Regions from separate parts of the Psychrosphaera sp. 1_MG-2023 genome, predicted to be linked through region 2. Evidence: predicted binding sites of a transcription regulator. Region 2 holds the regulator's gene; each other region holds the start of a gene.

Region 1 (3,215 bases), on a different contig from region 2:
CATATAATCGATAGCGCACAACAGGCTGTCCACGACCTAAGTGGCCGACAAGCAGAGCCGCAAGGAGAACTAAAAATTAGCTGCCCGGTGAGTTTTGGTCTATCTCGCATTCGCCCCATAATTGCCAAGTTTATGGCGAAGTACCCTCAAATTACCATTAATGTTGATTTGAGCGACAAAAAAGTGGATGTAGTTGCAGATGGTTTTGATGTGGTTATTCGAGCGACCAGTCAACTTCAAGACTCTAGTTTAGTTTGTCGTAAATTTATGACAGCTAAAGCGTTAACTCTCGCTGCACCGAGTTATATAAAAGAATACGGTATGCCGACCACACCGCAAGATTTGGCTGAACACAAGGTATTAACCTATAGCTATTTGAAACATCCACAGATATGGAGTTACTTTGACAGTGAAGGGCGCGAGCAACTGGTGCATCTAAAAACGTCAGTTACCTCAAGTAGCCCTGAATTGCTGCTCGAGCTTTGTGTTGCGGGGCAGGGGATTATTAGGCTTCCAACATTTAATCTTACTGACGAGTTAGACAATGGCACGCTGGTACCAATGTTAAATGACTACGGAATGCCCGATATCGGGGTCTACCTTATTTATGCCAGTCGGCAACATTTACCTGCAAAAATTAGAGTGTTCATTGACTTTATTTTAGAGGAGCTCGGCAACAGTTAATGATCCGTAATGGAAATATCTACAGGTGCCGAGTTTTTGAGTAAAGCAACACTTATTAGGTGTTACTTTACGACACAAAGTAAATCGTGTGGATTATAAATAACTGCAGCAGTAGTCTGCTGTTTTAGTCACTTTAAGTTTAAATGATGCATTTGCTGGAACGTAAAAGCTATCAGGCGCAACAATTGTTTGCCATTCTGAATCAGGTAATAGCACAGTGAGTTCACCAGCATTAATTTCCATTAACTCTTTAGCTGCTGTATTAAATTCATAATCGCCAGGCAACATGACACCAAGTGTTTTTGTTGAGCCGTCTTCAAAAGTTACCGTGCGGCTTGTCACTTTGCCATCAAAATAGATATTGGCGTTTACATCGATAGCCACGTTTTTAAATTGAGTCATGTTTAGATCCTATAATTGTTAAAAGTAATTTGAAAACTGAGTCGAGTTTAAGCTCCATGAGTTGTGCTTTTGGATTTAAACTGTGGAACACAAAATAAGGTTCCTGAATGAAGAATATTATAAACGTTTTGTTCTTGCTTGATTAACCTTTATTAAGTTGAATTTGCAATAGCTAATAATGAAGTGGCAAATGTCAGCGGCGTCAATGACTAAATATATACAATGTTTTTAACCACCGGCATCCTTCAAATACGCGACCAAACGAGGGTATTAATCAAAGCGCTTGGTGGCCAAAACGCGTCAATTAGGTATTGGCATCTAAATTGCTTTAATCAAAGCCATAAACCCAGTTTACTGATGTGCGGAATAGACTATGTATTATCGACAAACACAGCTAAAAACACTTTTTAGATTGACCAGCTTATTGCTGATATGGCTTCTGGCTGCGTGTTCGTCGGTGTCTGACCCATTATTAGCTGGCGTAAAACAAGTGGATGAAAAACCAAAAAGTTATCAGCCACAAAGTTCAGAAGGGTCATTGCATTTCCATGTAGAACGCCTTGCCCGTCAATTGTTCGACACTGCTAATGGCTTTGACGTATCGCGTCCTATGGTGGTTGGCACGTTTTTACCCGCGGAACGTTACGATAATAAAAACAATGCAGCGCTAGTGCCATATGGCATTCAAATCCAAGAAAGTTTTGCGACGTTTGCAACCCAAGCCGGTTTAAAGGTCATTGAGTTTAAAACCTTACCAGCGGTTAAAATAACCAATAATGCCGATATTATGATGTCGAGAGACGTTAATGATTTAGATTCTCGGGTCAGTGCCGATTACATGTTAACGGGCAGTTATACCCAGCAACAAAACAGTTTAGTCGTTAATGTTCGATTAATTCGTGTCTTTGATAAGACAATAGTTGCCGCAGCAACCGATTATTTGCCGCTAAATAGTATGTGGAGCCACAACAAAGTACAGATAAAAGACAGCCGTTTGTACCGTGGCGAGTATTAGGAGTTTAAAATGAAAAAAGTATATTTAAGCGTAATAACCACGTTAATGCTATCTGGTTGCGCAACAATGGAAAGTTGGTCTTGGTTTGAAGAACCTGCCCCTCAAGAAGAAGTGGTTGAAGACCAACTCAAAGTTGCGGCAGAACAAACGCCTCAGGCTGAGTATATTGCCGCAAATCCAGACGATACAACGGCGGAAGCGAGCGTTAAGTTTCAGCAAAACTATCGCGATAAATTATTAAATAAAGTTGGCACCATGCACAGTCGTAAACCGACGAAGAGCATGGACATGAAAAACATCAATTATTATGTACGTGGTTTGATGCATGATCTTGTGGGGAACTTGCAATATGTAAATGCATCCACGCCAATTGCCGTTACCTCTTTTGTCTTTTTAGACAGCGACTACGAAAAAGCAGATTTAATTGGTAAGCAATTATCGGAAAGCTTTATCCACGAAGTCCATAAATTTGGCATTCCAGTATTAGATTATAAAACGACGGATTATATTCGCGTATCACCGGATGGTGACTTTATATTGAGCAAAGATTACCTCGATCTATCTGGTGAATTGCCAATTAAATACGCGTTAACTGGCACGTTAGTCAAACACCTTGCAGGTTACATGGTTAATGCTCGGGTCATTGGATTGCAATCGAAAGCCGTTGTTGCGTCAGCGCAGGGCTTTTTGCCTAGCAATGTTATTAACTCATTAATATCGAGCAATCTAAACGACGGTATTCCAGTGACAGCTGGCGAATAGGTCGGAGGCCATTATGATAAGAAATTTCTTAACTTTATTTTTATCTAGTACGCTGCTGGTGGGACTTACTGGTTGTGCATCGGGTGAGTTTTTTCCGGATGCTAAAACATCGGATAACCAAAAAGCTAAACAGGCCAATAAACCGCATGCCGATACCTTATGTGTGTCAAAAACGGGTCGATTAGTTGACTGCCAACAACTGGTTACCCATTTGCAAAATGAACCGGATTTACAAAACGCTCAGGGTGATCCATACCAAGAAGATACAAGAGCAATTCATTACTCACATCCGTTAGAAGCCAGTAATAATACGGTACTCGTGGGTGAATACATTGAGCAAATGGCCACTGAA
Region 2 (3,215 bases):
TGCTGCCCAACTTTTCTCTGTTCATCAAGCTCTCTAAAATATCTATGCTAGATAAATTTGGCAGCTGCGCACTCGCAATTTCAGCTATATGTTCAAGTATTTTTTTCTTGCTTTTACAATCAGCAATAACTTTGGTGCAATCTGGTTGAAGTAATAATTTTAAATTCATGTTTGGTTAACTGCCTACCTTTTGCTTACGCCAAAAGGTGTTGTTTGTGACGCCGTCCCTAGCGTCACGTTTATTTAGTTTAAACCCATCAGTGACGGGTCAATTTCTCTTTATGTTTTATTACCTGTCGATCTAGCTTATCTATTAAACTATCAATCGCGGCATACATATCGTTATGTTCAGAAGTGGCGAACAATTCACCACCGTTTACATGTAAGGTTGCTTCAGCTATTTGACTCAGTTTTTCAACGTCTAAAATCACATGGACATTATTGATATGGTCAAAGTGACGCTCTAATTTAGCAAATTTGTTATCTACGTATTCTTTTAATGACTCTGTTAAATCTATATGACGACAAGTTAAATTAATTTGCATAAAAAATTCCTTCTGTTGATATAGAGAGGTGTTTACACCAGTCGTTTTCGTTGGTTTGAAGGGGGAATATTTAATGATTCCCGGTATTTTGCAATAGTCCGTCTGGCAACCTGAATACCTTGGTCAGCCAGGATCTCTGCAATTTTACTATCACTGAGAGGTTTAGCCTGATTTTCCGCCGCAACTAACTTTCTGATTAAAGCTCTAATCGCAGTGGAAGAACATTCACCACCGTTCTCTGTACTTACATGACTCGAAAAGAAGTACTTAAGTTCAAAAATTCCTCTAGGTGTGTGCATATATTTTTGAGTCGTCACACGAGAAATTGTTGATTCATGCATGTCGACCATTTCTGCGACATCGTTCAAAACCATTGGTTTCATGGCTTCTGGGCCATATTCAAAAAATCCCTGCTGTTGCTGCACGATACAGTTTGATACTTTTAGCAGCGTATCGTTACGACTTTCTAAACTTTTGATAAACCATTTAGCTTCTTGTAAATGGGAACGTACAAATTGCGTGTCACTGGTATTTTTTGAGGTTTTTGACAACGATGCATATTGTTCGTTTATTTTTAGTTTAGGCATGGAATTTGGATTTAGCTCTACTAACCAACGACCTTTTTTCTTAACGACCGTTACATCGGGAATGACGTAGTCGATTTCATCTTTGATAACGACACTTGCAGGATTTGGATTAAGTTGTTGGATGAGTTCTAGAATATCTTTCAGATCGGGTTCTTTTAACTTGGTTTTTCTAAGTAAAGTCCGGTAATCACGATTGGCCAGTAAATCGATGTAATTGTCGATAACGTCTATGGCCTCAAATTTCCATGGCGTGTCATTTGAAAATTGTTTCAATTGCACCGACAAGCATTCTTGTAACCCTCTGCAGGCGACGCCTACGGGGTCGAATAGTTGAATACGTTTAAGTACCGCTTCAACTTCTTCTATTTCCACATCTTCGATGTCAATGGCTTCTACGATGTCCTCAGCGGTGAGGCGTAAAAAGCCTTTTTCGTCGACGCCGTCAATAATGGCGGTCGCGATTGCAAGATCTTGTTCGGTAAACGTAGAAAGGTTTAACTGCCAGCGGAGGTGGTCTTGAATATTGTCAGTGGTTTCACCTTGATAGACTGTGTCTTCGCCTTCATATGCTGGGCCAGAGCTCGCAGGGGCGGCGCTCATGTAGTCATCCCATGTTGTGTCCGTAGACATCTCTTCACTGATGGTTTCGGTTTGAAGTGCTTCAGTGGTATTTATTTCTTCCTGCGCCCAGTCGGTATCGTCGTCGGTCGTTTTGTTTTGACCTTCCGTTTCACCCAATACATCTTCTATCGATTGTTCGCTTTTTTCGTGATTTAAACTTTCGTCTTCTGCGTCCAATAGAGGATTGCTATCCAAGGCTTCTTGAATTTCTTGGTGGAGTTCTAATGAGGATAACTGCAACAACCTTATGGCTTGTTGCAATTGTGGGGTCATTGTTAATTGCTGACCCATTTTTAATTGAAGTGAAGGTCTCATCTAATTCCAATCAGATTATACTAATTAATGGTTATACACTAAATTACAAAGTGAACTGGTCACCTAAGTAAACTTTTTTCACGATTTCGCTAGCAAGGACTTCTTCTGGTGTACCTTCTGCGATTAATTCACCATGACTCACGATATAGGCTTTTTCACATACATCAAGCGTTTCACGTACATTATGGTCGGTAATTAAAACACCGATCCCTTTTGCGACGAGTTGTTGGATAATCTTTTTAATATCAATTACTGATATAGGGTCGACCCCAGCAAATGGTTCGTCAAGTAATATAATTTTAGGATCCGCAGCCAGCGCTCTTGCAATTTCTACTCGCCTACGCTCACCACCTGACAATGCCATACCTAAACTATCGCGAATGTGTTCTATATGAAATTCACCAATAAGATCATCTAACAAATCGGCTTTTTGGTTGGCATTGATGTCCTTTCTCATTTGTAACACGGCCATGATATTTTGGGAAACAGTAAGTTTTCTAAATATCGAAGATTCCTGTGGTAAATAGCCTATTCCATGACGAGCACGAACATGCATTGGTTCGTGACTTAAGTCAATATCATTAAGTGTAATGCTACCTTTGTCGTTAGGAACCAATCCAACTATCATATAAAAAGTTGTCGTTTTACCGGCACCATTTGGCCCAAGTAGTCCGACGACTTCACCGGCATTTACTGAAATACTGACGTCTTTTACAACTTGCCTTTTGTTATACGACTTGGCGAGATGTGTTGCGATTAATTTAGTCATCGAGTTATTAATTCCGTCGTTAGCCGTTTTTCTTTTTTGTTTTTATCGTAGTGGTAACTCGACCACCCGTTGAGGCATCGCCATCCGCTTTTACGCGCTTTTTAGCAAGGTCAAATTCGATCGAGCCACTTTGTACTTCAGAGCCACCTTGTTTAAACTTTGCGTCGCCACTTAATTTAAGGGTTTGAGTTGTAACAAAGTATTCAATCTCGTTTGCTTTTGCGGTTAAGTTACCGTTTTCTTCGTCGATTTGAGTAAATAAAGCCGGACTGCCTTTGGCAATTAATTTTTCACCGGTGCCGTCCTGGGTGTCGACAAATAGCTCATCCGCTTTAATTGATATAGGCCCCTGAGAAACAACAACATTACCTTTAAAAT
Region 3 (3,215 bases), on a different contig from region 2:
TTTATTAAATGGAATGGTAACCACTTCTAATGTATCACCTCGGTTTAAATCAAAGCCCAAACCACCTTGCAATAGACGGCGAATGTTAACTAGGGCTTGAGAAGAACGCGGAGTTGTTTGAATCGTGCCATCTTCTGCTGTTGTTCTGACATAATCAACTGCAACCGACACACTTAATCTGCGCATCATGCCAGTTTGATTTTGTTTGTGGCTGATAGTTTGGTCTAGTTCGTAATTTCGAGTTTGCTCTTTATGACTACGACCACTTGCACCGCGTGATTGTCCGTCTGTGGCCTGCTCTGGGATATTTGAATCTAGTGGTGGTTGGTTAGATAATGCACCTGGAATTCCTAATGCACCATTGCCCGTAGAATTATCTTCTATTAATAACTCACTGCGAATAGCAGGTAAGTCTGGGTTAAATGTTTTTTGTGTTTCCTGAACGCTGGTAAAATCCATTGTAACGTCAACTTGTGCGGTAAAGTTTTCAAGACCTACCACTGGTGACAAGATAGAATTAATTTTGGCTAAGTATTCATCTTCACGTTTACGTTCAATTTCAAATTGCTTGCGTGATAATGCTGATAGAGAATTTTGAGACCCTGAATTTAACAAACGGCCATTTTGGTCAGTCACCGTAACTTTAGCCGGTTCCATACCTTGAACGGCTGAAGCAACGATATCGACAATTGAATCAATTTCTTCTTCGGCCATCATACGACCACGCTTTAAAGTAACAACCACTGTAGCTGAAGGTTTTTTACTATGACGTGCAAAAATATTTTCTTTTGGGATAGCAAGTAGTACTCGGGCACGCCCTACTGAGTTTAGCTCTTCGATGGTTCTTGCAAGTTGTTGTTCACGGCCATGTTTTAAACGTTCCGTTTCCATTCTTTGGCTAACGCCAAATCCAGAATCTTGCATTAAGATCTCAGAGCCTTCATTCGGTCCCTGAGTTAATCCACCACGGGCAATAGATAATTTAACGTTTTGGTATTGATCCGCAGCAACCAAAATTGTGTTTTGATTCAGTTCATATTCAATTTGTTGGCTGTCTAAATAATCCAATGTCTCAATCAACTCGGCAGTTTCAAATTTACCGATTGGACGTAATTCAGGTTCTTGTGACCAAATGATAATGAAAATTGCGATTGCTAAACAGATGGTTAACGCAACGATCATCGCCCCTTGTCGCATAACCTCAGCGCTAGAGATTGAGCTCATAAAGCCAGATTTTTGTTCCTCGACACCTTCACTCGCGTCCGTATTTAACGTAACAAGGTCGCTGGAAACATCTTGATTTGGTGCCACTTGGGTGGTTAATTCATCTGCCACAATATTGTCCTATTAATACTTGTTAATGCTAATTGAGGTTAAACAGGCATACTCATGATGCTTTTGTACGCTTCAACAAGTTTATTTCTAACTTGTACCGTTGCTTCAAACGCGATGCCTGCTTTTTGCGACGCTATCATCGTTTCAGCCAACGTTACTGAGCGGTCACCGGTTTCTAACGCATTTTTAAGCGCTCCAGCGTTTTGCTGTATATCATTAACATTGTTAAGCGCTTGACTAAGCAAGTCACCAAAATTTGCAGATGACGGGTTTGCTACTCTATCACTTGCTTGAAATGGACTAATTTCAGCATTCGGCCGTATCGTTGTCCCAGAAACCTGAGAAGCCATGGATTGAAGTTCGGCATATAAGTTGTTGGCTTGAATATTCATTGCATCACCTATTCGACATTCTTTTTCAATTGTCATTTATGTGTGTAATAAAGCATTATCAATGCCAAAGTGTAAGATGTTGTATTTGCTAAATATTATTTTCAAATATGGCCATTTCCCAAAATGTCATTAATTTGACTCGACTAAAAAACAATCGGTCTCATTAATTAATTTAAAGTGAACTGTGTCAAACAGATAGAAATTCGCTACAATCGCTGCAAATAGCATATTTGAGGAATATATCATGGTTGTATTAACAACAAATTTTGGTCAAATTAAAATAGAACTTTTCACTGAAGAAGCGCCGATCACAACCGCTAACTTTATTGAATACGTGAAATCTGGATTTTACAATGGAACGATTTTTCACCGCGTAATCCCTGGTTTCATGGTTCAAGGTGGCGGCATGTTACCTGGCATGGAAGAAAAAGATGGCAACGCGACAATTAAAAATGAAGCCAACAACGGTTTGAAAAACGACCGCGGGACTTTAGCAATGGCTCGCACAATGGAACCACATTCGGCATCGTCTCAGTTTTTTATTAATAGTGTAGATAACGGTTTCTTAAACTTCCGTGCTGAATCTTCAGAAGGTTGGGGATACTGTGTATTCGCAAAAGTTGTTGAAGGCATGGACATTGTTGATAAAATTTCAGCAGTTAAAACGGGCCGTTCTGGTTATCACCAAGACGTCCCAACTGAAGATGTCATTATTGAAAAAGCTGAAATCGAAGAATAATAAGAATTGGCGCTTTGGTTTTCAAAGCGCTAAGACTAAATCCGATGACAAACAGCTCATTAATTATTGCCGATCTGCACTTAAGTCCAGAACGCCCAGACATAACATCGTGTTTTTGCGAGTTTCTAGTCGATTCTAAAAACAAACATGATTCATTATATATTTTGGGTGATCTTTTCGAAGCGTGGATTGGCGATGATGACATCTCCCCTTTTACAAATACCATTGCCAACGTCATTGCAGAATTTGCAGAATCAACCCCAGTCTACTTTATCCATGGTAATCGAGACTTTCTACTTGGAAAACGATTTGCAAAAAAAGCAAAAATGACATTATTGCCGCAACAACATCGTATCACCGGCTACGGCTATAACATTTTATTTATGCATGGTGACCAACTTTGTACTGACGATATCTCTTATCAAAAGTTTCGCCGCAAAAGTCGCACTTGGTGGTGGAAGTTCTTAATCCAATGCTTACCTCTGAAACAACGTCGCCTTAAAGCAGAAAACTATCGTAAGATTAGTGTTGCGCAACAAAAGCATAAATCATCTGACATTATGGACGTCAATCCGACCACCGTTGATGCTGTCATGGCAAGTGAGAATGTAGATTTACTTATCCATGGTCACACCCACCGACCTGAAATACATTCATTGCCAAATAATAAAATTAGAGCGGTAGTTGGCGATTGGTATACCCAAGGTTCGGTACTTACTTTATCTCACCAACAACTTGCGCTATCTTGT
Region 4 (3,215 bases), on a different contig from region 2:
GTCGACTTCTTTTTCGATTGCACCAAGATTATTCTGAATAAACATCTGTTTAGATTGAACATCTTCATAGTCTGCAGCGTATTTTTGATAATTCGCAAATAAATTTGCCACTTCCCTTTTTTTGCTCTTCAGTTCAGCAACTGATGCCGCATTCGCCTGCATGGCAAATAGACCAATTGCTAAAAGCACAATGGTCATCGTCAAATTACGCAATTTCATGATTTTCCCTAAACTACACACTACAATTTATCTCTATCGCCAAATTATAGTTCAACAGTTAATCTATTTCATTATCTAATTGGCACACATACCAACAAATTAGCCGAATTTGGTGGATTAGAAAAGTTATTTCTGGTTAAAAAGTGAGTTATTACAATCGAAATACCTAATTAGTCTAAAAGTTGTATTTAGGGTTATTTAAATTGCCGTTTTATCGAAACTAAGCGTGGTTTTTACTCATGAGGAAGTTACTAAATTATTGAGATGTGTGAATTAGGTAAACTCAATGTTGAAAGGCTAAACAGGATATTGTAAACAATACCCTGTCATTGAGATAATTAAGCAATATCCAAAGCGTGTTAAGATGCTTTGGCAAATGGTACGCTTGTTAGTTGAGCTTTAACTTGGCTTGCTGATAGCGCTCCAACAGGACGACGCGGAATATTGCCTTTGATGATCGGCTCGGGAGGATGAGCACGTTCTTTTTTGCCTATTTTGTATAAGATACCATTTCGAATTTCTTCAACCTGATAGCCTTTCTTAACTTTAATTCTGATGTGAGGAATGCCAGCGGCTTCTAAAGCACCTGTTACAAACCAATCCGCCTTAGACTTATGCCCACCTTGTGTTTGGTTAACTAAGTCAACAGCCGCAATGATCCTAAAATCTTTTGGGTCGCATAAAACGTAGTCAATAACGCGACTTCCAGCTTTTAATGCGGCGGAACGTTTTGCTCGCCCCCCCACTGAATCTTTAGGCTGAATGATGTCATTGAGTCGAACGCGATTAACAATTTTAAAGTCTTGTCCAACAGCGCGGTCTAATAAAGCATAAAATCCACGCTCAATATTAGTAAATAATTGTGCCTTCTTCTTAAACGGATAAGGGTTGCTCGTGTCAATAAAATGACTGGCAACGACTCCAATTGTAATAACTAAACCGATAAGTAAGACTAGTGCCCACTCCATAACTGTCTCCAAACAAAACGTTATATTTCTGATGTATTGTTTAAAGCAATTACCACGCCATCTCTTTGCAATATGTTAAAAATAAAAAGCCACAACACGTTGTGGCTTTAATATTAAAATGGCGACTTAGTCATATTTTTCGACTGGATACCAAGTAAGGTCCACTTCTTCAAATATACCGTCACCGTCGTTATCAACTTGCAGCTCGACAACACCGTTTAGATAGTCACCTATCGAGTCATCAAAAGCGACTTGCCAAACCAATCGGTCAGTAAATGTCTCACTGTTATAATCAATTACTACCGCCCCTTCAGTATCGAGGTGCCACGTAAAGTTATGAATACCATCCCACTCCATAACACCTGTACCGTCCTGATTAAGGATAATAGAGCGCTCAACCAATATTTCATCGACATATTCATATAAAAGATGACTCCCCACAACGTCGTCCAATCCCATTGCAATAACCTGATCAAGTGGGATCAAAACAGCATCAACAGTTTCGCTATCATAATTGCCATCTAGGTCATCATCTATCGTTAGAACAACTTCAAGTCCGGCTAGCGCGCCGTTTTCATCACGTTTATGATTTTTGAATCGGTATATATCAGGAAGTCCACCGCTCCCGTAATCAACATTAATTTCCATTAAATTAGGATCAAACTGCCAATTAAACGTCTCTATGCCGTCCATTTCATCCCAGATCGCATAGCCGGTTCCATTAGTTTGGAAGTTCTGTTGGTAGCGGGCGTGTTCGTCGATGACATATAAATTAAATGCGCCGTCAATGTCTTCGATGGCCACATAATCTGGGCGATACGCATTTGCGTCAATCATTGTGGCTTCAGCGTCTAATTGTGATGTGTTTACGTCAATAATAGATAATATTCCGTTGGCAACGGTCACTTCTTTATCTAGGCCATTCAACCCGTGATTACTGTCACTTTCGTCAACAACAACTGACGTCATAATGAAAGTATCTTTATCCCAAGTGTAGGTTCCATATTCACCGGTCACTTGCTGAGTATTTGAATCCTCAGTGGTATGAATATAGAAATATCTATTTGCGTCGATAATCGTTAGTACGCTATGGCCCGCAAAGCCTCCTGAACTTGGTGTAATCCAAGAACCCGCAATTTCATTTTCGCCAACAATACGATGTAACTCAAACGTTTCGCCACCATTTTCATATAATGTCAGCATGTCTCCATTATATGATAGCTGCGAAGGTTCAGTCGTAAGGCCCGCATCTCCGTCGCTCTCACCAATCAAATAAGCTTGGAATTCACCAGTCGATTCGTTCCAACTATAGTTTCCAAACTCACCAGAAACTAAGTTGCTATTTTCCATATTTTTGGTGTGACCTAGGATATATTGATGGTCGTTAATAAAGATTAAGACATTATAATCTGAGTTATCGAGTTCATTGCCTAAATACCAAGCGCCAATTAAAGATTGTGAATAAACTTCCTTAGTCAGTAAGGCGTAAGAAAACTCCGTAAGGTTGTAGTTACCATCGCCATATTCTGAAACTTCTAATGTGACACTGCCTGAGAAATAGACTTGGTCATTTCTATCAGTGTAATGCCATGTCCAACGATCTGTCTCAATCGTATTAATATCGTCATAAACTACAACAACTCGACCTTCTGCATCAAACGACCAGGTAAACGTTTCTGGGTTTACATCCCAAGTTACAACGCCAGTACCATCTTCATTAAATACGATTTCTTGCTCCGTATTATTACTCGGATTGGTAAATGTATGTCTACCAGCCACATCTGTTAAACCTACATAGGCAAGAGTAGATTTAGAAGCACTAAAACGTTGTTCTAAATGTTTCTCGTAAATACCGTCATTATTGAAGTCAACTTCAATACCAACTATGCCTTCACTGTAGCCATACTCTTGCTCAAAAAACGTGCGCCAATACCAACGCTCAACTTCATTACTTGCGTCATAATCTACAATAACGCGACCTTCATCCGTTATAGACCAATAGAACAATTCTTCGCCAAATCCCCAGTC

What was found. The regulator sigma-54, encoded in region 2, starts transcription at its own class of promoters, with help from an activator protein. The targets are predictions, from matches to a motif close to GTTGGCACGNNNNTNGNNT.
Region 1: the regulator sigma-54 is predicted to act here: its motif matches at 1,397-1,415, upstream of Q4575_RS04455 (FlgO family outer membrane protein).
Region 3: the regulator sigma-54 is predicted to act here: its motif matches at 1,778-1,796, upstream of fliE (flagellar hook-basal body complex protein FliE).
Region 4: the regulator sigma-54 is predicted to act here: its motif matches at 1,231-1,249, upstream of Q4575_RS07525 (DUF2726 domain-containing protein).

What each region holds. Positions count from the first base shown of each region.
Region 1 covers NZ_JAUORW010000004.1:40,941-44,155, reverse strand. The annotation lists gene Q4575_RS04465 (LysR family transcriptional regulator) at 1-684, shown strand, start outside; gene Q4575_RS04460 (pyrimidine/purine nucleoside phosphorylase) at 778-1,086, opposite strand; gene Q4575_RS04455 (FlgO family outer membrane protein) at 1,460-2,101, shown strand; gene Q4575_RS04450 (FlgO family outer membrane protein) at 2,111-2,863, shown strand; gene Q4575_RS04445 (FlgO family outer membrane protein) at 2,877-3,215, shown strand, end outside.
Region 2 covers NZ_JAUORW010000019.1:44,774-47,988, reverse strand. The annotation lists gene ptsN (PTS IIA-like nitrogen regulatory protein PtsN) at 1-169, opposite strand, end outside; gene hpf (ribosome hibernation promoting factor) at 258-545, opposite strand; gene Q4575_RS16430 (RNA polymerase factor sigma-54) at 578-2,068, opposite strand; gene lptB (LPS export ABC transporter ATP-binding protein) at 2,112-2,837, opposite strand; gene lptA (lipopolysaccharide transport periplasmic protein LptA) at 2,857-3,215, opposite strand, start outside.
Region 3 covers NZ_JAUORW010000003.1:111,678-114,892, forward strand. The annotation lists gene fliF (flagellar basal-body MS-ring/collar protein FliF) at 1-1,311, opposite strand, end outside; gene fliE (flagellar hook-basal body complex protein FliE) at 1,374-1,727, opposite strand; gene Q4575_RS03455 (peptidylprolyl isomerase) at 1,972-2,466, shown strand; gene Q4575_RS03460 (UDP-2,3-diacylglucosamine diphosphatase) at 2,511-3,215, shown strand, end outside.
Region 4 covers NZ_JAUORW010000006.1:151,091-154,305, reverse strand. The annotation lists gene Q4575_RS07530 (hypothetical protein) at 1-219, opposite strand, end outside; gene Q4575_RS07525 (DUF2726 domain-containing protein) at 579-1,187, opposite strand; gene Q4575_RS07520 (pullulanase-associated domain-containing protein) at 1,314-3,215, opposite strand, start outside.